3 regions of the Mesorhizobium sp. WSM4307 genome follow, and region 2 is predicted to be linked to each of the others. Evidence: predicted binding sites of a transcription regulator. Region 2 holds the regulator's gene; each other region holds the start of a gene.
The links. Region 2 encodes LexA, which represses DNA repair genes until DNA is damaged. Its sites were predicted from a motif close to TGTTCNNNNTGTGTTCNG; they were not measured.
Positions count from the first base shown of each region.

Region 1: the regulator LexA is predicted to act here: its motif matches at 4,577-4,594, upstream of FJV83_RS37085 (ImuA family protein).
Region 3: the regulator LexA is predicted to act here: its motif matches at 6,502-6,519, upstream of FJV83_RS15725 (YifB family Mg chelatase-like AAA ATPase).

Region 1 covers NZ_VFTB01000009.1:266,571-274,340, reverse strand. Annotated here, with positions in the region: gene FJV83_RS23210 (error-prone DNA polymerase) at 1-2,105, opposite strand, end outside; gene FJV83_RS23205 (DUF6504 family protein) at 2,102-3,577, opposite strand; gene FJV83_RS37085 (ImuA family protein) at 3,519-4,553, opposite strand; gene FJV83_RS23195 (LysE family translocator) at 4,661-5,293, opposite strand; gene FJV83_RS23190 (metallopeptidase family protein) at 5,429-5,851, shown strand; gene FJV83_RS23185 (DUF1737 domain-containing protein) at 5,948-6,154, opposite strand; gene FJV83_RS23180 (CoA ester lyase) at 6,204-7,097, opposite strand; partial or broken gene FJV83_RS23175 (DUF4173 domain-containing protein) at 7,107-7,770, shown strand, end outside.
Region 2 covers NZ_VFTB01000019.1:34,792-42,561, forward strand. Annotated here, with positions in the region: gene kynA (tryptophan 2,3-dioxygenase) at 1-244, shown strand, start outside; gene kynU (kynureninase) at 310-1,557, opposite strand; gene FJV83_RS33375 (ABC transporter permease) at 1,592-2,515, opposite strand; gene FJV83_RS33380 (ABC transporter ATP-binding protein) at 2,521-3,300, opposite strand; gene FJV83_RS33385 (ABC transporter substrate-binding protein) at 3,359-4,345, opposite strand; gene FJV83_RS33390 (GntR family transcriptional regulator) at 4,499-5,272, shown strand; gene lexA (transcriptional repressor LexA) at 5,647-6,384, shown strand; gene FJV83_RS33400 (ComEC/Rec2 family competence protein) at 6,378-7,770, opposite strand, start outside.
Region 3 covers NZ_VFTB01000006.1:82,907-90,676, forward strand. Annotated here, with positions in the region: gene FJV83_RS15695 (hydantoinase/oxoprolinase family protein) at 1-649, shown strand, start outside; gene FJV83_RS15705 (malate synthase G) at 949-3,132, shown strand; gene FJV83_RS15715 (DUF308 domain-containing protein) at 3,512-4,102, shown strand; gene FJV83_RS15720 (TetR/AcrR family transcriptional regulator) at 4,233-4,820, shown strand; gene FJV83_RS15725 (YifB family Mg chelatase-like AAA ATPase) at 4,881-6,413, opposite strand; gene gshB (glutathione synthase) at 6,595-7,539, opposite strand; gene FJV83_RS15735 (glycosyltransferase family 2 protein) at 7,763-7,770, shown strand, end outside.

The DNA.
Region 1 (7,770 bases), on a different contig from region 2:
CGGTAATTGCCGATGGTGCCGGTGCGCTTGAAGGTGGCCATGGCGCGGCGCAGTTCGTCGGCCTCGCCCGGCCTGAAGCCGCCGGCGACGATGGCGATCTTCATCGCCTGTTCCTGGAACAGCGGCACGCCCAGCGTCTTGCCGAGAATCGCCTCGAGCTCCGGTTTCTGATATTCGGGTTTTTCCTTGCCTTGCCGGCGGCGCAGATAGGGGTGCACCATATCGCCCTGGATCGGGCCCGGCCGCACGATCGCCACCTCGATGACAAGGTCATAGAAATCCTTTGGCTTGAGCCTTGGCAGCATCGACATCTGGGCGCGCGATTCGATCTGGAAGACGCCGAGCGTGTCGGCGCGGCCGATCATGTCGTAGACGCGCCTGTCTTCCGGCGGCAAGGTGGCCAGCACATAGGGTTGGCCATAGGGATCCCGGGCTTTTGGATAGTGGTCCGTAAGCAGAGTGAAGGCGCGCTGCAGGCAGGTCAGCATGCCGAGCGCCAGAATGTCCACCTTAAGGATCTTCACCGAGTCGAGATCGTCCTTGTCCCATTCGACCATCTTGCGTTCGTCCATCGCCGTCTTGACGATGGGGACGATCTCGTCGAGCCGGTCCCTGGTGATGACGAAGCCGCCGACATGCTGGGAGAGGTGGCGGGGGAAGCCCATGATCTCATTGGCCCGTTCCATCACATGGCGCGATGTGGGGTCGCTCCGGTCGAGGCCGCCGGCGCGGGCTTCCTTCTCGCCGACCTCGGAGGTCGACCAGCCCCAGATCGAGCCGGACAGGGACGCCCGGACATCCTCCGACAGGCCCATCGCCTTCGACACTTCGCCCAGCGCCGAACGGCCGCGATAGCTGATGACGGCGGCGGCGAGCGCGGTGCGCTTGGAGCTGTATTTCTCGTAGATGTACTGGATGACGGTCTCGCGCTTCTCATGCTCGAAGTCGACATCGATGTCGGGCGGCTCGTTCCTCTCCTCGGAAATGAAGCGTTCGAACAGCGTGTCGATCCGGTCCGGCCCGACTTCGGTGATGCCGATGCAGAAGCAGACGATCGAATTGGCGGCCGAACCGCGCCCCTGGCAGAGAATGTCCTGGCTGCGGGCGTATTTGACGATGTCGTAGACCGTCAGGAAGTAGCGGGCGTAGTTGAGGCGCTCGATCAGGGCGAGCTCTTCCTCGATGCGCTTGATCACCGAATGAGGCACGCCTGAGGGATAGCGCCTGGCCGCCCCCTCCCGCGCCAGTCTTTCCAGCTCTGCCTGCGGCCCGAGACCGGATTCCGTCGGCTCGTCGGGGTAATTGTACTGGAGGTCGCTGAGCGAGAAGGCCAGCTCTTGCGCGAACAGCAGCGTCTCGGCCAGCGCCTGCGGATGCCTGCGGAACAGGCGGGCCATTTCCAGCGGCGGCTTCATATGGCGTTCGGCATTGGCGCTGAGTTCCAGCCCGACCTCGGCGACCGGCGTGTTGAGGCGGATCGCGGTCAGCACGTCCTGCAGCGGGCGGCGTTCGGCGGTGTGGTAGAGGACATCGTTGGTCGCCATCAGCGGGATGCCGGTGCTCTGGGCAAGCGCCGCTGCCTGCTCGATCCGGAAACGGTCATTGCCCGCATAACAGGGCGAGACGCCAAGCCGCAGGGCCCTGCCGAAGCGGTCCTTGAGCTGGCCAAGCAAGGCAAGACTGTCCTGCGCGCCCGCCGCCAGATCGGGCATGACCGCCAGCGAAATCAGATCCCCCCATTCGAGCAGGTCGCCGCGCTGGAGAAGGGTGGCGCCCTTTTCGGTCTCGTCGCGCAGATTGGCCTGGGTGAGCATGCGGCACAGATGCCCCCAGCCTGCCCGGTTCCTGGGATAGGCGAGAATGTCCGGCGTGCCGTCGCCAAAAACCAGCCGGCAGCCAGGGTGATAGGCAAGCTTTTCGACCTTGGCCTGCTGCCAGGCGCGCACCACGCCGGCCACCGTGTTGCGGTCGGCAAGGCCGATTGCCGAGAAACCCATGAGCTTGGCCGCGACCACCAGCTCCTCCGGCTTGGAGGCGCCGCGCAGGAAGGAGAAGTTCGACTGGATGCCGAACTCGGCATAGGGAATGACGGTCAGCGCGTTCATGCGAAGACCCCGTGCATGAACCAGCGCGGCGCGGCTTGCGAGCCGCCGTAAAGCCCTTGCCGGTAGAGCCAGTAGCGGCGGCCGTCGGCATCCTCGATGCGGAAATAGTCGCGTGTCGATGCCGCGGCGTCGCCTGGCGCCTGGCGCCACCATTCGGCGGCGATGCGTTCGGGACCCTCGGCGCGGGCGACGCGGTAGAGCGCGCGCCGCCAGCGGAAATGCAGCGGCGGACCCTCCGGCATTTCGGTGGCCGGCACCTCGATGGGCTCGGGCGCGCGAAACAGCCGGATCGGCCGTTCCGGCGGAAAGATGGTTGTGGGCGCCCGCACCCTGTCCGGTCTCTTCGGCGGCGTGGTCCGGCGCGGCGCTTCGCTGAAGGGGACGATGGCGACGGCGCGCTCCGGCAGATGGCTTTCAACCGCGACCGGCTGCAGCACGGCGCCCTCGCCGAGCCGGGCGCGGATGCGGTCGGCGAACAGCGCGATGTCGGCGCCGTCATCGGTCACCTCGCCCGTCAGATCGGCCTGCGCCATGTCGAAGGCGGCGGCCGCCAGCACCGAAAGCCGCACCAGATCGAAGCCGTAGCCTGCGTCGATGTCCTGCTCGAGGGCGGCCAGCCTTTCATGGAACAGTTTCTGGATCAGCCGGGGATCGCGCATCGGCCGCGAGGTGCCGAGCGCGATGCGGCTGACGGCGCCGTCGACGCGGAAGAGCAGCAGCGCCAGCCTCCGCGCGCCCTCGCCGCGGCGTTCGAGATCGGTCTTCAAGGTCGTCGCCAGCAGGCCGACCAGCCGCTCGATGTCCTCGGTCAGGGTGACGGGTTCGGCGAGATGCCGCTCGACCGAAAGCGGCGCCACGGGAAGGCGCGGCGAGACCGCTTCGTCGAGACGGCCGAGCGCCTGGTCGAGGCGCAGCAGCAAGGTGGCTCCGAAGCGGCGGGCAAGCGGCGCGCGCGGTGCTGCCATGACGGCGCCCGCCGTGCGCAGGCCGACACTTTCCAGGCTGGCGCGGGTTTCCGGCGCTATGCGCAGTGCGGCGAGCGGCAGAGGCGCCAGCAGCGCTTCCTCCTCGCCTGAAACAACGATGCGGTCGCCGCAAAAGCGAGCCGCCGCCCAGGCCGCGCCCGGCGTCGGGGCAAGGCCGGCGCGGACATCGAACCCCTGATGGAAGAAGCGCGACAGGATGTCGTCCAGCATGGCGCGTTCGCCGCCGAACAGATGGGTGCAGCCGGTGACGTCGAGAAACAGTCCGTCCGCCCCATCCAGCGCCACCAGCGGGGTGTAGCGGTCGCACCAGTCGGCAAGGCCTTCGAGCAGGCGCCGGTCTGCCTCCGGATCGGCCTCGACGATGTCGATCGACGGATGCATGGCACGCGCGTCGGCAATGCCCATGTCGCGCTTCAGGTGCAGCGCCTCAGCCCGCTCGTCGAGGGCTGAGATGCGCTGCGCGTTGCCCTGGCGGTGGCTGATCACCAGTGGCGGATGAGATGGCGTAGGGTGATCTTGGGGCCGGGAACGCCAGGACCGCCCCAGGCGCTGCCGCAGGATCCTTTCGGCCGCCAGATAGGGAAACCACAGGGACAGGATTCTTTGCCCGGCCTGTCCGTCCTTCCTCGCCCCTTCTTTCGTCGAATACGCGTTCATCGGGGTTCCACTCCAGTGTGAATTGTCCAGGCAAGGCCGTGCGGCTCTTGCCGATGCTGATGGTGAAGGCCGGGCGGCCGATCGATCCGGCGAGCGGCCCGGCGACGGTTTCGCGCGGCACGGCCGGCGCCGGCGAGACGATGAGGCGGACGGGCGCCGCCGTCGGTTCCGGCTCGGCCGCCTGCCGCAGCAGGAATACGGGGCGGCCGGCACTTTGCGCCCTCGCATGCAGCCGGCGCGTCGCGGTCAGGTCGAGCCGCAGCGGGTTGCCGCGGATTTCGAGGATGACGGCGGCGAGCGCCGTCATCCGCGCTGCTTCCTCGGCGACCCATAGCGCATCGACGAGTTTCGGCGCCTCGGAAAACAGCAATTGCTCAGGCCCGATGCCGAAGCAGGCCTGCAGTCCCCTGGCATAGGGAAAGCCCGCCTCGCGGAAGATTTCCGTGGTGCCGATCCACAACACCGGCAGCCCTTGCGCCTGCTTGAGGATCAGGCTGGCGAGCGACAGGGCAAAGCCGGCGACGGCTCCGGCATCGCGGGTTTCCAGGCCATGGATTTCGCTGAGCGCCGCCTTCGGTAGCCCACCGCTCAGGGCGGCATCGAGAGGGTCGACGCCGATCGGCAGGAAGGCATCCGGCAAGGCCGCGGCAAGACCGCGCCGGACGATCGTGAGATCGGCGCTGGCGTCGGCATCAAGCGGCGCGCCAGCCGGCGCCTGCAGGCGCTCGGGCAGCGTTCCCTCGATCTTCGCGATCTGGCGGCGCAGGGCAAAAACAGTCTCCCGCGCCACGGCTGATATCGCCATGACGGTCAGTGTCCACTCACAATTGTTCCTGTTATGTTCCTATTGATTCCAGAGGGTGACGGAAGAGTCAAGCAGAGTCACAAGGAATTTATTCCTGCAAACGCGCTTCAGCGCTGGCCGCCGAAAGCCAGTCGTGCGGCCAGGCCCGCGAATACGGTTCCCAGCAGGATCTGCGGCGCCCGCCGGAACCGCGTGCGTTTTGATAAGGCGGCTCCGATCCGGCTGGCGGTCAGGATGACCAGGCCGTTGACCATCAGCCCGATCAGATTGAGCACGGTCGCCAGCAGCAGGATCTGGCCGGCGACGGAACCGGTCTCGGGGCGCACGAATTGCGGGAACAGCGCCAGCACGAACAGCGCCATCTTCGGGTTGAGCAGATTGGTCAGCAGGCCTTGCCGGAAAATCCGGCTTCGCGAATAGCGCGGCAGGCCGGCGACCGGGGCAAATGCCGTTCCGTCGGAACGGAACGCCTTCCAGGCGAGATAGGCAAGGTAGGCCGCGCCGGCATAGCGCACGATGTCGTAGGCGATGGGCGCTGCCAGGAACAGTTGCGACAGGCCGAAGGCGGCGGCCAGCGCGTGGCAATAGGTGCCGGCGGCGATGCCGGCATAGGTCGCCAGGCCCGAGGCGCGCCCCTGGCTGGCGCTGCGGGAGGCGATCAGCAGCATGTCCGGCCCTGGCGTCGCGGTCAAAGCGAGGCAGGCAATGGCGAAAAGTCCGATGGTGGAAAGGTCCGGCATGAGAACTCCCCAGGAGATGGCCGGAACCGACCCCTACGCGATTCCTCGGCATCGGCAAAGGTGCCGCGGCAGGAATTGCCGCTTCATTTGCCTCGCCCGGTGCGAAAGCCTATATGCCGGATCAAAGGACAAAGCATGGCCCGCATCTACAAGACCCGCACCTGGCATGGCGAACTCGCCCCCTCGATGGAGGAGATAGAGTTCCTGGCGCTGGAGGCCTACGCCCATCTGCCGGAAGATTTTCGCAAGCTGACGGGCGAGATAGTCATCCAGATTGCCGAGTTCCCGACCGACGAGATCATGGACGACCTGTCGCTGGAAACGCCGTTCGACCTGCTCGGCCTGTTCGAGGGCCGCGGCATCGCCGAGCGCTGGAACCCGCAGACCGGCGAAGGCCCGAACCGCGTCACGCTCTACCGCCGCGCAATGCTCGACTACTGGGCCGAAAACGAGGAGACGCTCGGCGACATCGTCACCCATGTGCTGATCCACGAGATCGGCCACCATTTCGGCCTGTCGGACGATGATATGGAGCGGATCGAAGAAGCGGCTGAGTAGAGCCCACACTTCGTCATCCTAGGGTCTGCGCCGCGTCGCTTCGCTCCTTGCTTCGCCCTAGGATGACGAAGAGAAGGAAGGCCTCAGCGCCTGGCCCTACCAGTCGCTGAGCTTGGTATCCGGCCCATATTCCTGGCCGTCGACATCCTTCACCACCGCCTGGCCGCAGCGCATGGTCTTGGCCTCCTTGTCATAGGCATAGGTCGGCGAGCCGAACAGGTGCCAGCCCTTGTTCAGCGCCGCCGTCACCTTGTGGCAGAAGCTGGCGTCGTCCGGGCCGGTGAGAAAGCGGTAGAGTTTCATGTCCCAAGTCCTGTCGTAAGTGCCCATAGCCCGCGAGCATGGGGCTATATCATGCGCCGATGGCGGCCGCCTTCGCCAGCAGTTTTTCGGCCTGTGCCAGATGCAACCGCTCGACCATCTTGCCGTTCAGCGCGATCACGCCTCTGTCTGTGTTTTCCGTGAGCGCAAAGGCATCTTTCACCGCGCGTGCCTCGGCGATCGCCTCCGGCGAGGGCGCGAAGGCGCGGTTCGCGGCGTCGATCTGGGCCGGATGGATCAGCGTCTTGCCGTCGAAGCCCATGGCGGCCCCCTCCGCGCACTCACGGGCAAAGGCGTCGAGGTCGCGAAAATCATTGGCGACGCCGTCGAGCATGTCGAGGCCTCCGGCGCGCGCGGCCAGCACCATCTGCATCAGCCATGGCACGAGGTAGCGCCGGTCCGGCGTCACGTGCACACCGGTGTCCTTGGCCAGATCATTCGTTCCGGCAACGAAACAAGTGAGCCGGGAGGCCGGGTCGCGGCCCAGTTCGGCAATGGCGCCGATGTTGAGCAGGGCCTTCGGCGTCTCGATCATCGCCCAGAGTTTCACGCTATCGGGGGCAAAATTGTCGTCGAGCACGTCGCCGACTTCGAGGATGTCGCGCGGCGTGGCGACCTTGGCCAGCAGGATGCCGTCGGGCTCGACTTTCGCCACGGCCAGGAGGTCGTCGTCGCCCCATTCGCTGGCCAGCGCATTGACGCGCACCACCATCTCGCAGCGGTGGCCGAGATGGTTGGCAGCCGGGCGGCCGGCGAAGATGGCGGGCAGCTTTTCGCGGGCGGCAATCTTGTCGGCCGGCGCGACGGCGTCCTCGAGGTCGATGATGATTGCGTCGCAGGACAGAAGCGTGATCTTGGCCAGCGCCTTGTCGTTGGAGGCCGGGACGTAGAGCACCGAGCGGCGCGGACGGTAGGATTCGGTCATATCCGATCTATGCCGCCTGGGGTCGGTCGAGGCAAGCGTTGGGGCTGTGCGGCCACCCTCTCCCTTGTGGGGAGGGTCGCTGCGAAGCAGCGGGGTGGGGTCCGGCGCCGCACCCCCACCCGGACCTTCGGTCCGACCTCCCCACAAAGGGAGGTAGAAGCTCAGCGCCCTTCCGCAACGGCTGCGGAAGCGGGCCTTTCCTCTCCCCCGTCGATCGGGCGAGAGGTGTCGAGCGAAGCTCGACGGAGTGGGGGTCGACCCTTGGGCGCAAGGCGAGGCAATGCTTGCGCCCTTCCTATGTCCGTTCGCGGCGGTTGCCAGGTGGTTCCTCCACTCCGTCTCGGCTTCGCCGAGCCACCTCTCCCCCCTCCGGAGGGAGAGGAAAGGAGCCTGGCTGGGGCGACACACCAGCCCTGGCGCGCGACCCTGCACGAAAACTGCACAGGCCTGCGGAAAAGCTCCTCGGATCCGCCCTGCCATCTCCCTGCCGGCCTGCGAAACAGGCGGCATGCACAAGCGAGCAAAACCCCGTTGGTCCGTGCCACAGCGCCTGCGCAGCGAAGGCTGGTGGCTGGTCGATCCGCCACGCGCGAATCCCATGGCGATTCTCATCCCTTTCGCCCGCAAGTGTCCGCCGACCTTCCGGCTGGACACCATCGGGAGGATCAGGTCG
Region 2 (7,770 bases):
CCTGGTCGCCTGGCAGACCGTTTACCGCGATCCGCAGCGCTACTGGATGTTCTATGAGCTGGCCGAGAAACTGGTCGACTTCGAGGACTATTTCCGCCGCTGGCGCTTCAACCATGTCACCACGGTCGAGCGCATCATCGGCCTGAAGCGCGGCACCGGCGGCACCTCAGGCGCTTCCTACCTGAAGAAGATGCTCGAGGTTGTGCTGTTTCCCGAACTGTGGACGGTTCGCACCCGACTTTGACTTTTTGCTTTGGCGCATTTCCTGTGGGAAAACCGCCAACACTTTTCCTGGAATGCGCTGACCTCTCAGGTCACCGCTGTCTTGACCGCGAAACGCGCTTCCTGCCATGCGCCGGTGCGCAGGATGTCCTCCAGCACCTCGACCGCCCGCCAGACGTCCTTGTAGCTGACATAGAGCGGCGTGAAGCCGAAGCGGATGGTCGACGGCGCACGGAAATCGCCGATCACGCCGCGCTCGATCAAGGCCCGCATCACCTGGTAGCCGTGCGGGTGGAGGAACGACACCTGGCTGCCGCGCGCATTGCCGTTGCGCGGGCCTTCGAGTTCGAGGCCGTAGGCGCCGCATCTGGCTTCGACGAGCTGGATGAACAGGTCGGTGAGCGCGATGCTCTTCTTGCGCACCGCCGCCATGTCGACATCATCCCAGATATCGAGTGCCCCTTTCAGCGCCCGCATCGACAGCACCGGCTGCGTGCCGCACAGGAACCGGCGGATACCGCTGCCGGCCGTGTAGCCTTGTTCAAAAGCGAAGGGCCGCGCATGGCCCCACCAGCCGCTCAGCGGCTGGTGGACATCATCATGATGGCGTTTCGCGGCATAGATGAAGGCGGGCGCACCCGGACCGCCATTGAGATATTTGTAGGTGCAGCCGATGGCGAAATCGGCGTTCGCGGCATCGAGCTCGACCGGCAAGGCGCCGGCCGTGTGGCAGAGATCCCAGACGATCAGCGCGCCGACCTGATGGGCCTTGCATGTCAGGGCGGCCATGTCGCGCAATTGTCCGGTTTTGTAGTTGACGTGGTTGACCAGGATGACGGCGACGCGCTCGTCGATCAGTTCCTCGATGGTGGGCGCATCGACGCCTTCGAGCCGCAGCACCGTGCCCGGCCGCGTCGAGGCCACGCCTTCGGCCATGTAGAGGTCGGTTGGAAAACTGTCGCCCTCGGCGACGATGACCGAGCGATTCGGCCGCATGCCGAGTGCCGCATGCAGCACCTTGTAGATGTTGATCGAGGTCGTGTCGCAGACCACCGTCTGGCCGGAAGCGGCGCCGATCAGCCGTCCGAGCTGGTCGCCGAGCGCGACCGGCATGTCGAACCAGCCGGCGGTGTTCCAGGCGCGGATGAGGTCTTGCGCCCATTCCTGCGTCGCCGCCTTCTGCAGCTCGTTGAAGACGGCGGGCGCCGCCGCACCCAGCGAGTTGCCGTCGAGGTAGATCACGCCTTCCGGCAAAATGAAGCGGTCGCGCATGGCGCGCAGCGGATCGGCCGCATCCATGGCTTCGACTGCTGCGAGATCGAGCGGTGCGCGCATGATTTGTGACATTCCCTGGTTGTTTAGGTCCTGATTATTCACGGATGGCTTCGCGGGCCGGCGCGGATCCCCGGCCGCGCTTGAGGCTCGGCAGGGCAAGCATGGCGAGCACGAACAGGCCCGTGGCAAGCTTCAGGTCGGGAGGCGGCATGCCGGCGGCGAGGCAGAACGACACCAGCTGGTAATAGATGATCGCGCCGGCAAAGGGCGCCAGCAGCTGGCGCCAGACCGTCTGCTTGCCGACGACCGCCTCGCCGATCATCAGCGCGGCCAGGCCGTTGATGAGGATACCCAGCCCCATATTGACGTCGGCAAATCCCTGCGACTGCACCATCAGTGCGCCGCTCGACGCCGAAAACGCGCTCGCCAGCCCGACACCGCCGATGGTCGCCGCCCAGACATTGATGCCTTGCGCCTCGGCCATGTCGGGATTGGCGCCGACGGCGCGCACGGCAGTCCCCTTCTCGGTCCTGAAGAACATGTAGAGCGCCGCGAAGACGATGAGCGCGAGAAGGCCGGCGACAACGATCTTGCTGGCCGGAAAACCCGGCCGTGCGAACGGGACCCAGTCGAACACGGTCGGCGAGCCGAAAACCGAGAGGTTGGACTTGCCCATGATGCGCAGGTTGATGCTGTAAAGCATCGTCATCATCAGGATGCCCGCCAGCAGCGTGTGGATGCGGAAGCGCAGATGGATGAAGGCGGTGCAGCAGCCCGCCGCGAAGCCCGCCGCGAATGCGACGACGATGCAGGTCAGCGGCGATACGCCGGCGGCAAGAAGCACGCCGCAGACGCAGCCGCCCAGCGGAAAGGCGCCTTCGCTGGTCAGATCGGGAAAATTCAGCATGCGGAACGGGATCATGATGCCGAGCACGACAAAGGCCAGGATCAGGCTCTGCGCCAGGGTCACCGGCATGATCGCGACAAAGCTGGTGAGAACGTCCTGAATAAAGCCCATGGTGATCAGCTCGCCAGCAACATGCGGTCGGTCTTGATGGAAAAATGGCCGATCAGATCGATAACCGTGACCCTGGCCTTCTCCTCGCCAGTGACCTCCAGCAGGACCCGGCCCGCATCGAGCATGATCACCCGGCTGCCATAGTCGACGGCGTGCTGCATGTTGTGGGTCACCATCAGCGTGGTCAGTTTCAGCGCGTTGACGGCGCGCACCGTCGCCTGCATGACGATCTCGGCCGTGCGCGGGTCGAGTGCCGCGGTATGCTCGTCGAGCAGCAGCAGGTCCGGCGATCCGCCGACAGCCATGATCAGCGACAGCGACTGACGCTGCCCGCCCGAGAGTAGGTCGACACGGGTGTCGAGACGATTTTCAAGGCCGAGGCCCAATATCGACAGGCGCTCCTTGTAGGACGCGAGCCTCGCGGCGTTCAGCCCTTGTCGCAGCGTGCGTTTTCGGCTGCGCAGATCGGCCAGCAGCATGTTCTCCGCCACGGTCATGCTGGCGGCGGTGCCGCGCATCGGATCCTGGAAGACGCGCGCCAATCGCGTGGCGCGCTTGTGCACCGGCATGGCCGTCACGTCCGCGCCGTTGATCAGGATCTTGCCGGAATCCAGGACAAGAGCTCCGGAAATGGCGTTGAGCATGCTGCTCTTGCCGGCCCCGTTGGAGCCGATGACGATGCCGAAATCGCCGGTGGCCAATGACAGGCTGAGGCCGTCCAGCGCGACCTTCTCGTCGGCCTGCCCCTTGTAGAATACTTTGCGCGCGGATCGGATATCGAGCATCGTTCCTCCCTGGCCTGATGGGCGACGGCGACGGCGCCGTCGCCCGTCCAGCCCGATATCAGTCGACGATGCAGCCGCAATCGGCCATCGAAGCCGGTATCTCGATGCCGAACGCGGCCATCGCCTTGCGGGAAATCGTTGCCATATGGTCCTTATAGGCCGGGCGCGACGGCGCGATCGTCTTGGGATCCTTGCCCTTGAGGATCTCGGCCGCGATGTTGCCGGCGTTCATGCCGACCTGCGTGTAATTGACCGCGAAGCTTGCCGGCACGGTACCGTTGCGGACCGCGCTGTCATCGGAGTTGACGACCGGGATTCCCGCCTGGCGCGCGGCTGCAGAGACGGCGGCGATCGCCGGCTGGATCAGGTTCGAGGCCGGACCGTAGATCACGTCGGCCTTGCCTGCGAGCGAAGCGATGCGTTGCTGGATGTCATTGACGTTGTCGATGCCGACTTCGACGACTTCAAAGCCGGCGGCGGGTGCCGCCGCCTTGATCTTTTCGATCAGGGCAACGTCATTGGCCTCGCCCGGATTGTAGGGCACGCCGAAGCGCTTGGCGTTCGGCAGCAGCTTCTTGGTGAAGGCCATTACCGCGGCGACATCCTGCAGATCGCTGGCGCCGGTCATGCCTTCGTCTCCGGCGTCCCACGACGGCACCAGCTTGGCCGCCACCGGATCGGTGACCGCGGCAAAGACGATCGGAATCCCGGAACCGGCGAGCGCCTTCTTGGCGATCTGCGAGACCGGCGTGGTGATGGTATAGATCAGCTTGGGCTGCTCCGCCTGCAGCTTGGCGATCATCTGCGGCACCAGAGATGCATCGAAATTGGTGTGGCTTTCGGTGTAGACGACGTCCTTGCCCTCGACAAAGCCTTTGTCCGTCAGTGCCTTCTTGAAGCCCGCTATGGCGGCATTGAGCTGCGGATGCTCACCGAAATTGGCGATGCCGATGCGTATCTGATCGGCCGCGGCGCTGCCGGCGCTGACCATCAATGCGGCTGCCAGGGCCAATCCCGACAGCCAAGCGGATTTCGACTTCAACATCATTTCCTCCCAGATTTGATCAGCGCCGCTCTCAAGGACGGCAACTGCGGCGATCATGGTCAGTCCCTCGCCGCGTGTCAAACATTATATATAATTCTTGCCATACTCCCCCTTCATATATAATTTTCATAAGCCGATGATGGACGGATCGCGATGCAGGATCAGAACAATTCCACGAAGACCGAGGCGGCCTATCAGCTGCTGCGGCGCGATATCCTGACCACTCGCCTCATGCCGGGGGCGCCGCTCAAGCTGAGCGCGCTGCGCGGCACATACGGCGTCGGCTGGACGCCGCTGCGTGAAGCCTTGTCTCGACTTGAAGCCGAACGCCTGGTCACCGCCATCAGCAATCGCGGCTTTGCCGTCGCTCCCGTGTCACGCGCCGAGCTCGAGGACCTGGCGCGCGCCAGGATGGTTGTCGAAATGCCGCTGTTCCTGGAATCGATCGCGAACGGCGGCAGGGAATGGGAGGACGCGGTCGTTACCGCTCATTACCGGCTCTCCCGCTGCAAGACCGCGGTCGATGACCCTTCCGATGCCGCCGTCGACAAATGGGACGAGAGCCACGAGGCCTTCCATGCGGCGCTGCTGAGCGCGGCGACGTCAAACTGGCTGTTGCGCTTCCGCTCGACGATCGCCGATCAGCTGCGCCGGCATCATCGGTTTCTCGGCCTGGCGCCGACTTTGCGAGCGGCGGCCGGCCTGAAGGACGGCTATGGCGAGGCAATGGACGCGCTGCGCGAGGCGATCGCCATCGAGCATCACACCGCGATCATGGAAGCGGCGCTCGATCGGGATGTAGAGCGGGCAAAGGCGCTGATGACGGCGCATATCGGCTACACGCTGCATGTCTATGTCCACAGCGAAGACAACGGCGCCAACACTTACACCGCGCGCGCCGGCAGCCTGAAAGCGGTTTCCGGATGATGCTTCCGCGGCGTCCGGATCCACGTGGCCGTGCCGGCCTGAACTCACGATCGTTGGCGTTTTGGTTTCGTTTCGTTCTGCCGGAATGGATCGATACGCCGCTCAAATCCGCCCCGCAGACGCCTCCCAAACACCTGATGCCAAACCGCGTTCAGGGCTAGGCCACAGACCATTAACCGAAACGATTTCAATGCGCGTACCGGCAGGGAAATCATTGATCGCGACCCTCTGCCCCGGTCAAAAAATTTCAGACGCGTTAACAAATTCATTAAACTTTAAACAGTTGCGGAACACAACTGGAACAGATAGTGTTTGTTCTGGGTTTGTTTTTCGATTCTGATTCAAATCCGTCGTTCAACGCCTCGGGGGCCGCCATGCTGACACGCAAGCAACATGAACTGCTGATGTTCATTCATGAACGGCTCAAGGAAAGCGGCATTCCGCCGTCCTTCGACGAAATGAAGGAAGCGCTCGATCTCGCCTCCAAGTCGGGCATCCATCGCCTGATCACGGCACTGGAGGAACGCGGCTTCATCCGCCGGCTGCCCAACCGGGCGCGGGCACTGGAAGTGCTGCGGCTGCCGGATTCGATCGCGCCCGGCCTTAACGCGGCAAAGAAATTCTCGCCAAGCGTCATCCAGGGCAGCCTCGGCCAGGGCGGTCTTGGCCGCCAGATCAAACCGGCGCAGTCGCGTTTGCCTGCGGCCGGCAATGATGACGATGCGGTTTCCGCCGTGTCGATCCCAGTGATGGGCCGCATCGCCGCCGGTGTGCCGATCGATGCCATCCAGCACCAGACGCATTCGATCTCGGTGCCGCCGGACATGATCATGGGTGGCGAGCACTATGCGCTGGAGGTCAAGGGCGACTCGATGATCGACGCCGGCATCTTCGACGGCGACACGGTCATCATCCGCAACGCCGACACGGCGAGCCCGGGCGAGATCGTCGTGGCGCTGGTCGACGAGGAGGAAGCAACCCTGAAACGGTTCCGCCGCAAGGGCGCCTCGATCGCCCTTGAAGCCGCCAACCCGGCCTACGAGACGCGCATTTTCGGGCCAGACAGGGTCAAGGTGCAGGGCAAGCTTGTCGGGCTGATCCGGCGTTACTGAGCAGGAGCGGCCGTCTTTTCGGGTTTTTGATAGGGCGCCAGCCCCCTCGCCTCACGCGAAAATTTTCGCTGCTCGTGCCAAGGCCGATACGGCCCGTCCACCGCGAAGCTGACGGTTGGCGGGCCAGTTGCCGATTGGCGGTCGAAGAACACGGCGGCACTGCCTTTGCGGGCAAGTTGCCGTTTGGTGACGACAAGAACCAGCGGATTGTGGCAGGCATCATAGCCCGTCGCGTCATTGACGACGATCAGGTCGGCGAAACCGCAGGCTTTCCAGGTATCCTTGCGGTCTTCGACATGCGCGATGATCGCACCCGACGGGTGCCGTGCAAGACAGACGCCATCCGTGCAGTAGAACGGTGCTCCCGGCGGCAGATTGACGGCATCGGCAATGTCGAATTGCCCGTCCGCCCTGTCGAACATCTCCGGCACGACGATGGTTTCGGACACCAGCGCGCGTTTCCAATTGTCGACGGTGAACTCGTTCGGGCGAGCCCGGCTGACCGCGAGTTCTCCACCGCCGATCGGCAGCGCCACCAACCGCGCATCTTCGGAAATCAGCACATCCGGGGTGCGCGTATCCGATACTGTCAGCAGGCCGGCAAGCGCGAATGGCACTGCCGCGAGCCGCAGCCAGGTCGTCGCCATCGTCGCGATGACCAGGGCGATGGTCACCAGCAGCACGGATCGCTGCGAAATCAGCCCGACCGCATCGACCGGGGAGCGTTCCGATATCCACGCCGATATGGCGATCATTGCGGTCAGGCCCTTGCCCATCACGTAAAGGAAGGGGCCGTCGGCACCAAAGGGCATCGCAAGAGAACTGAGAACAGCGAAAGGCATGACTATCAGTGACACGATCGGCATGACGGCCAGATTGGCGAACAGGCTGAGCGGCGACACACGCTGGAAATGCCAGATGGCAAACAGCGCCGTGGCGCAGCCGGCGATGATGGAGGTCATCGCCAGCCCGCCCGTCGCCAGCAGGAATTTTCGCGTGAGAAAACCCGGCAGAGTTCGCTTTGGCGGTGGCGGTCTTGCTTTTCCCGCATGGTGATCCGCCCAGCCGGCATAGGCGCCGACCAGCGCGGCGGTCGCAGCGAACGACATCTGGAAGCTTGGGCCGACGACCTCATGCGGCGACACCACAATGACGGCGATCGCCGAGATGGCGAGGTTGCGCATGGTCAGTGCCGCGCGATCGAACAGGACGGCAACAAGCATCACCGCCAGCATGATGAAGCTGCGTTCGGCGGCAACGACGACACCGGAAATGACGAGATAGGCGGCGATCGAGAACAGTGCGGCGGCGGCCGCATATTTCTTCACCGGCCGACGCGCGGAAAAGTCCGGAAACAGCGCAAAGGCACCGCGCAGCAGCCCCATA
Region 3 (7,770 bases), on a different contig from region 2:
CGGCGCCGAGCTGTTCGCCCGCAAGCGCGACGGCCGCGGCCAGCCTATTGCCGGGTCGCCGGAGATAATCTCGGAGCGCGTGCTGGTGACGCTGACGCGCTGGTCGGCCGAATACATACTCGAAACCGCCTTCGCCGAGGACGGGCTCGATGGCGCGGCGACAGTGGCACACGCGCTTGTGCAGCGTGCCGTCGATGCCCATCCCGGCATCGCCCGGCTGAGCGTCGCGCTCGACCGCCCTGTCATCGGCCTCGGCGCCTCGGCGCCGCTGCACTATGCCGGCCTGGCGCCCCTGGTCGGCAATGACTGCGTGGTGCCCGAGGACACCGATGTCGCCAACGCGCTTGGCGCCGTCGTCGGCCAGGTCAGGGTCTCGGCCGAGGCGCGGGTCAGCCAGCCAAGGGAAGGGCTGTTCCGGCTTGCCTCGGGTGAGACGGTGCGTGATTTCCTCGACGAGGCGGCGGCGATCGCGGCCGCCGAGGCCGATGTGCGGGCCATCGTCGCCGGGCGCGCCCGGGACGCCGGCACCGACAATGCCGAGATCGACGTCGCGACCGAATTCAAGGTTTCCACGGTGGAAGCCCAGCGCATGTTCATCGAAGCGCATGTGGTGGCGGTGGCCTCGGGACGGCCAAGGATCGCCGTGTGAGGATGAGAGCGATCTCCCCCCTTGTGGGGGAGATGGCCGGCAGGCCAGAGGGGGGCGCTGTCCCGCCGACCTATCAGTGGTTTTCAATCAAGCCTTTTGGCCCGGTCTCAAATCGATCACAGGGTAAAGGTTGCGATCCTTCACGCCCCCCTCTGCCCTGCCGGGCATCTCCCCCACAAGGAGGGAGATCGGCTGCTTCGCCAACCTTGCCTAAAGGTCCCCTTCACCTTAAGCCGAATTGACCCTGTAGACCTGACATGCCAAAGGCGCGCCCGAGCCTTTCGTCTGGAGACAAACTGATGACCGTTCGCATCGAGATCGCCGGATTGCGGATTGCCCGCGAGCTGCATGATTTTGTGGCTGGCGAGGCCCTGCCCGGCACCGGCATCGCCGCCGATGCGTTCTGGAATGGTTTTTCGGCCGTCGTCCACGACCTGGCGCCCAAGAACCGGGCGCTGCTCAAAAAACGCGACGCCATGCAGGAAAAGCTCGACGGCTGGTATCGCGACAATGGCGCGCCCGTCGACATGGAGGCTTACAGGGGCTTCCTGAAAGAGATCGGTTATCTCGTTCCCGAGGGGCCGGCCTTCAGCGTCTCGACGGAGAATGTCGATCCCGAAATCGCCGTCGTCGCCGGTCCGCAGCTGGTCGTTCCGGTGATGAATGCGCGTTATGCGCTCAATGCCGCCAATGCGCGCTGGGGCTCGCTCTACGATGCGCTCTATGGCACCGATGCCATTCCCGAGACCGGCGGCGCCGAAAAGGGCAAGGGCTTCAATCCGGCGCGCGGCGCCAAGGTCATCGCCTGGGCCAAGGATTTTCTCGACCAGTCGGCGCCGCTCACCTCGGGCAAATGGGCCGGCGTCAACGGGCTGTCGTTTGTCAACGGCATGCTGCGGCTGGGCGAGGGTGCCGGTGTCACGACACTCGCCAATCCCAAGCAATTCGCCGGCTATCGCGGCGACGCCGCCAACCCCGATGCCGTGTTGCTGGTGAAGAACGGGCTGCATGTCGAGATCGTCATCGACCGCGCCAACCAGATCGGCCGCACCGATCCGGCGGGCATTGCCGACGTCATCCTGGAATCGGCGCTGACCACCATCCAGGACTGCGAGGATTCGGTCGCGGCGGTGGATGCGCAGGACAAGGTCGTCGTCTACCGCAACTGGCTCGGCCTGATGAAAGGCGACCTCGCCGAGGAGATCAGCAAGGGCGGCAAGACGTTTGTCCGCAAGCTCAACCCCGACCGCGCCTACACCGCGCCGGCTGGGGGCCAGCTCACCGTGCCCGGCCGCTCGCTGATGCTGGTCAGGAATGTCGGCCACCTGATGACCAATCCGGCGATCCTGGACCGCGACGGCAACGAAGTGCCCGAAGGCATCATGGACGCCGCGCTGACGGCGCTGATCGCGCTGCACGATGTCGGGCCGAAAGGCCGCCGCGCCAATTCCCGCGCCGGCTCGATGTATGTCGTGAAGCCCAAGATGCACGGGCCGGAGGAAGTCGCCTTCGCCGTCGAGATCTTCGACCGGGTCGAGGCGCTGCTCGGCATGGCGAAAAACACCATCAAGATGGGTATCATGGACGAGGAGCGGCGCACCACCGTCAACCTCAAGGAGGCGATCCGCGCCGCGCGGGAACGCGTGGTGTTCATCAACACCGGCTTCCTCGACCGCACCGGCGACGAGATCCACACCTCGATGGAAGCCGGCCCGATGATCCGCAAGGGCGACATGAAGCAGGCCGCCTGGATCTCCGCCTACGAGGCGTGGAATGTCGACACCGGGCTCGAATGCGGGCTGGCCGGCCATGCCCAGATCGGCAAGGGCATGTGGGCGATGCCGGATTTGATGGCGGCGATGCTGGAACAGAAGATCGCGCATCCCAAGGCCGGCGCCAATACCGCCTGGGTGCCGTCGCCGACGGCCGCGACGCTGCATGCCACGCACTATCACAAGGTCGACGTGCACGCCGTGCAGGCGGCGCTGAAGAACCGGCCGAAGGCCAGGCTCGACGACATCTTGTCCGTGCCGGTGGCCGTGCGGCCGAACTGGACGCCGGACGAAATCCAGCGCGAACTCGACAACAATGCGCAAGGCATTCTCGGCTATGTCGTGCGCTGGATCGACCAGGGCGTCGGCTGCTCGAAGGTGCCCGACATCAACGATGTCGGGCTGATGGAAGACCGCGCCACGCTGCGCATCTCCTCGCAGCACATCGCCAACTGGCTGCGCCACAAAGTGTGCTCGGAGATCCAGGTGCGCGATTCCCTGCAGCGCATGGCGGCCATCGTCGACCGCCAGAATGTCGGCGATCCGCTCTACCGGCCGATGGCGCCGGATTTCGACACTTCCATCGCCTTCCAGGCCGCCTGCGACCTGGTGTTCAAGGGCACCAGCCAGCCCAACGGCTATACCGAGCCGGTGCTGCACGCGCGGCGGCTGGAGCTGAAGGCGAAGCAGGATCAAGCGGATTTGCGTTGAAACGGCCTGACGCAACGGGTCGACCAAGTATCGTCGGTCCGCGCTGCCCCTCAATTGCCCTGCCGGGCATTTCTCCCCGTAGTGACACCGTAGTGACGGGGAGAAAGACGCTTCTATCGCCGATTCGCCAATCACCAATGTCGCAAGAAGAGCGCCGAGGGCGCAGCAGCTCCCTTCTCCCCGTCACTATACGGGGAGAAGGTGCCGGCAGGCGGATGAGGGGCGGCGCTACAATTGGTTGGACAGCGAACTGGCGCCACGAGATCGAGCGCCGATCACACAAATGCGATGCCGAGGTGACCGGCAATCGTTTCCAGGCGCCTTGACGGTCACTGGGCTACCTACTAGTTGGTAGGAAGTGAAACGAGAGATCCCCACCATGTCTGGACAAATGAATGATCAGAGCCGCGCCGCGACATCGAACGGCTGGCTCAAAAGCTATTATTATCTGCGGTTTGCCGTATCGGCGGCCTGGGTTGCGGTGGCTTTCACCGTCGCGAAAGGCAGCCCGCCGCTCGCCGCCGCCATGCTGGTTGCCTACCCTGCATGGGACGCGCTCGCGAATTACATCGACGCCCAGCGTACCGGCGGGCTCGGCCGCAACAAGTCGCAGTTGCTGAACTTCGCCGTCAGCATCCTCGCCACGATTGCCGTCGCCATCGCGCTCGGTCACAGCATGAACGCGGTGCTTTCGGTCTACGGCGTCTGGGCCGTTGTCTCCGGCGTGTTTCAGCTCCTGACCGCGGCGCGGCGCTGGAAAACCAACGGTGCGCAATGGCCGATGATCCTGAGCGGCGCCCAATCGGCGCTGGCGGGTCTCTTCTTCGTCAAGATGGCCGGCGGCACGGAGATCATTGGCATCGCCAATGTTGCGCCCTATGCCGCGTTCGGCGCCTTCTACTTCCTCGTGTCCGCTCTATGGCTGTCGGTCGGCGACATCCTTCGCAAGTCACCGCGGGTCGCAGGTTAGGATAATACCAGGAAAAGTGTGAGCGCTTTCCCTTGGGAATTGCGTCAAAACAAGAGTTAGAGCGGTTCGCCGGTTTCCATGAAACGGCGAACCGCTCTAAGTGCAGAGGAGCCCTCCGCCGGAGCAAGTCATGAGCAAGCCTTCGAACACCGCCGATGAGATCCTGGCCGCCGCGCGAAGCTTCATCGTCGCCGGCGGCTACAATGGCTTCAGCTACGCCGATATCGCCGAGGTGGTTGGCATCCGCAAAGCCAGCATCCATCACCATTTCCCCAGCAAGGTCGACCTCGTGCAGACCCTTCTCAAGCGTTACCTCGAGGATGCCGTCACGGGCATGGCAGGGCTCGAGCGCGATGTCCCCGAGCCGCCGGAGTTGCTTCGCACCTATGCCGGCATCTGGGCCCGGTGCATCGAGGATGCGAGCATGCCGTTCTGCGTCTGCGCACTGCTTGCCAGCGAGCTGCCGGCCCTTCCACCGGAGCTTGCCGTTGAAGTCCGGGCGTATTTTCAGTTTCTCTCGGGATGGCTGACTGGCGTCATCGAGCGCGGTGCCGAAAAAGGCACGCTGGCAATTTCCGCTTCGCCGCGCGTTGAGGCCGAGGCCTTCATGGCGACCGTGCATGGCGCAATGCTTTCCGCGCGAGCCTATGGCGATGTCTTGACCTTCGGCATGATCCTGACGCCGACGCTTCAGAAGTTGATCCCCGCGACCGACTGATCCGGGCAAAGATGGATCGGCCCGGAGAAACGGACCTGGCGTAGCTGCCGATGCCTTCGCCTACGCCGCCTGCGCCACGCGCTCCGAACTCATGCGATAGGAGATCGCCTCGGCCAGATGGATGCGGCCGACGGTTTCGCTGGCGTCGAGATCGGCAAGCGTGCGCGCCACTTTCAGCACGCGGTGGTAGGCCCGCGCCGAAAAGGCGAGCTTCTCGCTGGCGTCCTTGAGCAGCGACAGGCCTGACGCGTCGGGCATGGCGATCTCCTCGATGACGGAGGGGGCGCAATGGGCGTTGGTGGTGGCGCTGGTCACACCGAGCCGTTCGAAACGCTCGCGCTGCAGGGTGCGGGCGCGTGCCACGCGCAGCGCCACATCAGCACTCTTCTCCGCCCGGTCCGGCCTTATCAGGTCGCTGGCCGAGACCGCAGGCACTTCGATCCGCAGGTCGATGCGGTCGAGCAGCGGACCGGAAATGCGTGCCTGGTAATCGGTGCGGCAGCGCTCGCCGCGCAGGCAGCGATAGCCCGGCTCGCCAGCCATGCCGCAGCGGCACGGGTTCATCGCCGCCACCAGCTGGATGCGCGCCGGATAGGTGACGCGGTGGTTGGCGCGCGCGATCATGCAGTCGCCGGTCTCCAGCGGCTGGCGCAGCGCATCCAGCGTCTGCGGCGTGAATTCGGGGAACTCGTCGAGGAACAGCACGCCGTGATGGGCAAGCGACACTTCGCCAGGTCGTGCGCGCAACCCGCCGCCGACCATCGCCGCCATCGAGGCCGAATGGTGCGGGGCGCGGAACGGCCGCCGGTCGGTCAGCTTGCCTTCGCCGAGCTCGCCCGCCACCGAGGCGATCATCGAGACTTCGAGCAATTCCTTCGGCATCAGGGGCGGCAGGATCGACGGCAGCCGCTGCGCCAGCATCGACTTTCCCGATCCGGGCGGCCCGACCATCAGAAGATTATGGCCGCCGGCCGCCGCCACTTCCAGCGCCCGCTTGGCGGTCTCCTGGCCCTTGATGTCGGCAAGGTCGGGCAGGTCGCGCGCCGCGGCGTGGATGCCGGCCTCCGGCCGCGACAGCACCTGCGTGCCGCGGAAATGATTGGCGATGGCGATCAGGCTGCGCGGTGCCAAAATGTCGAAATCCTTGCCGGCCCACGCCGCTTCCGGCCCGCAGGCGAACGGACAGATCAGGCCCTTGCCCTCGGCATTGGCGCCGATCGCCGCCGGCAAGGCACCGGCGACGGCGGCAATGGTGCCGTCGAGCGACAATTCGCCAAGCACGACATAACCGGCCAGCATGTCGCCCGGAATGGCGCCAAGCGCGGCCATCAGGCCAAGCGCGATCGGCAAATCGTAGTGGCTGCCTTCCTTGGGCAGGTCGGCCGGCGCCAGATTGACCGTCACCTTCTTCGACGGCATCGACAGGCCGGACGCATGGAGCGCGGCCTGCACCCGCTCGCGGCTTTCGGCCACCGCCTTGTCGGGCAGCCCGACGATCTGCATGCCGACCTTGCCGGGCGCGATCATCACCTGCACGTCGACCGGCACGGCCTCGATGCCCTGGAAAGCGACCGTGCGAACCCGCGCCACCATTTTCCCACCCCGGATATGGGCCGCAACCCATGCGATAGGCCTGGAACGTGGCCCCGGCAGAAGACAATCACAGATTGCCGGTCAAATCAAGAACATTACGAGAACAAGGCAATCGCTCTGGTTGCAGCCGGATTGAGCCCGGTTGAAAAGGCGGAACATGGTTAATACGACTGAAAACGACCTACTTGCGCCGCTTCCCCTCGACCGCGTCCCAGAACAGGCTGGCGATGTCGGCGCCGCCAAAGCGCTGCACCTCGCGCACGCCGGTCGGCGAGGTCACGTTGATCTCGGTCATGTAGTCGCCGATGACGTCGATGCCGACCAGGATGAAGCCGCGTTCCCTGAGCGACGGCCCGATGCGGGCGCAGATCTCGCGCTCGCGCTCGGTCAGTTCGGTCTTTTCGGCGCGGCCGCCGACATGCATGTTGGAGCGGGAATCGTGCTCGGCCGGAACGCGGTTGATGGCGCCGACCGGCTCGCCGTCGATCAGGATGATGCGCTTGTCGCCCTTGCGCACGTCCTTGAGATAGCGCTGCACGATGTAGGGCTCGCGGAACATCTGGCCGAACATTTCGAGCAGCGAGGCGAGGTTGCGGTCGGCCTCGTGCAGATGGAAGATGCCGGCGCCGCCATTGCCGTAGAGCGGCTTGACGATGATGTCGCCGAACTCCTTGCGGAAGGCGGCGACTTCTTGGCTGTCCTTGGTGATCAGCGTGTCCGGCATCAGGTCGGCAAACTGGGTGACGAAGATCTTTTCCGGGCTGTTGCGCACCCAGGCCGGGTCGTTGACCACCAGCGTCTTCGGGTGGATGCGCTCGAGGATATGGGTGGTGGTGATGTAGTTCATGTCGAAGGGCGGATCCTGGCGCAGCAGGACCACGTCCATCTCCGACAGATCGGTGCGCACCTTCTCGCCCAACGAGTAATGGCTGCCCTTCTCGTCGCGCACCTGCAATTCCTCGATGCGCGCAAACACCTTGCCGTCGCGCAGCGACAGCCGGTCGGGCGTGTAGTGGAACAATTGATGGCCCCGCCTCTGCGCTTCCAGCGACAGCGCGAACGAAGTGTCGCCGGCGATCGACACGGTGGAGATATGGTCCATCTGGACGGCGATTTTCAGCTTCATGGCGGGTCCCCAGCGCAGTCGACGAGAGCGATATAAGGGTCGCCGCGCCTTCTGCCAATCGCGACGTCTGAAGAACGGCAACGGCAGGACGCAACCCCCGCCAGCCCGATCGCGACAAGGCAAGGGGCCGCGTCATCGTTTTCTTAAGCCTTGCCGTACAAGAATAAGCCTCGAATACCCCAACGGCAGGCGCCGGATGGGGGTCCTCGATGGAACAACGACCATGAACGC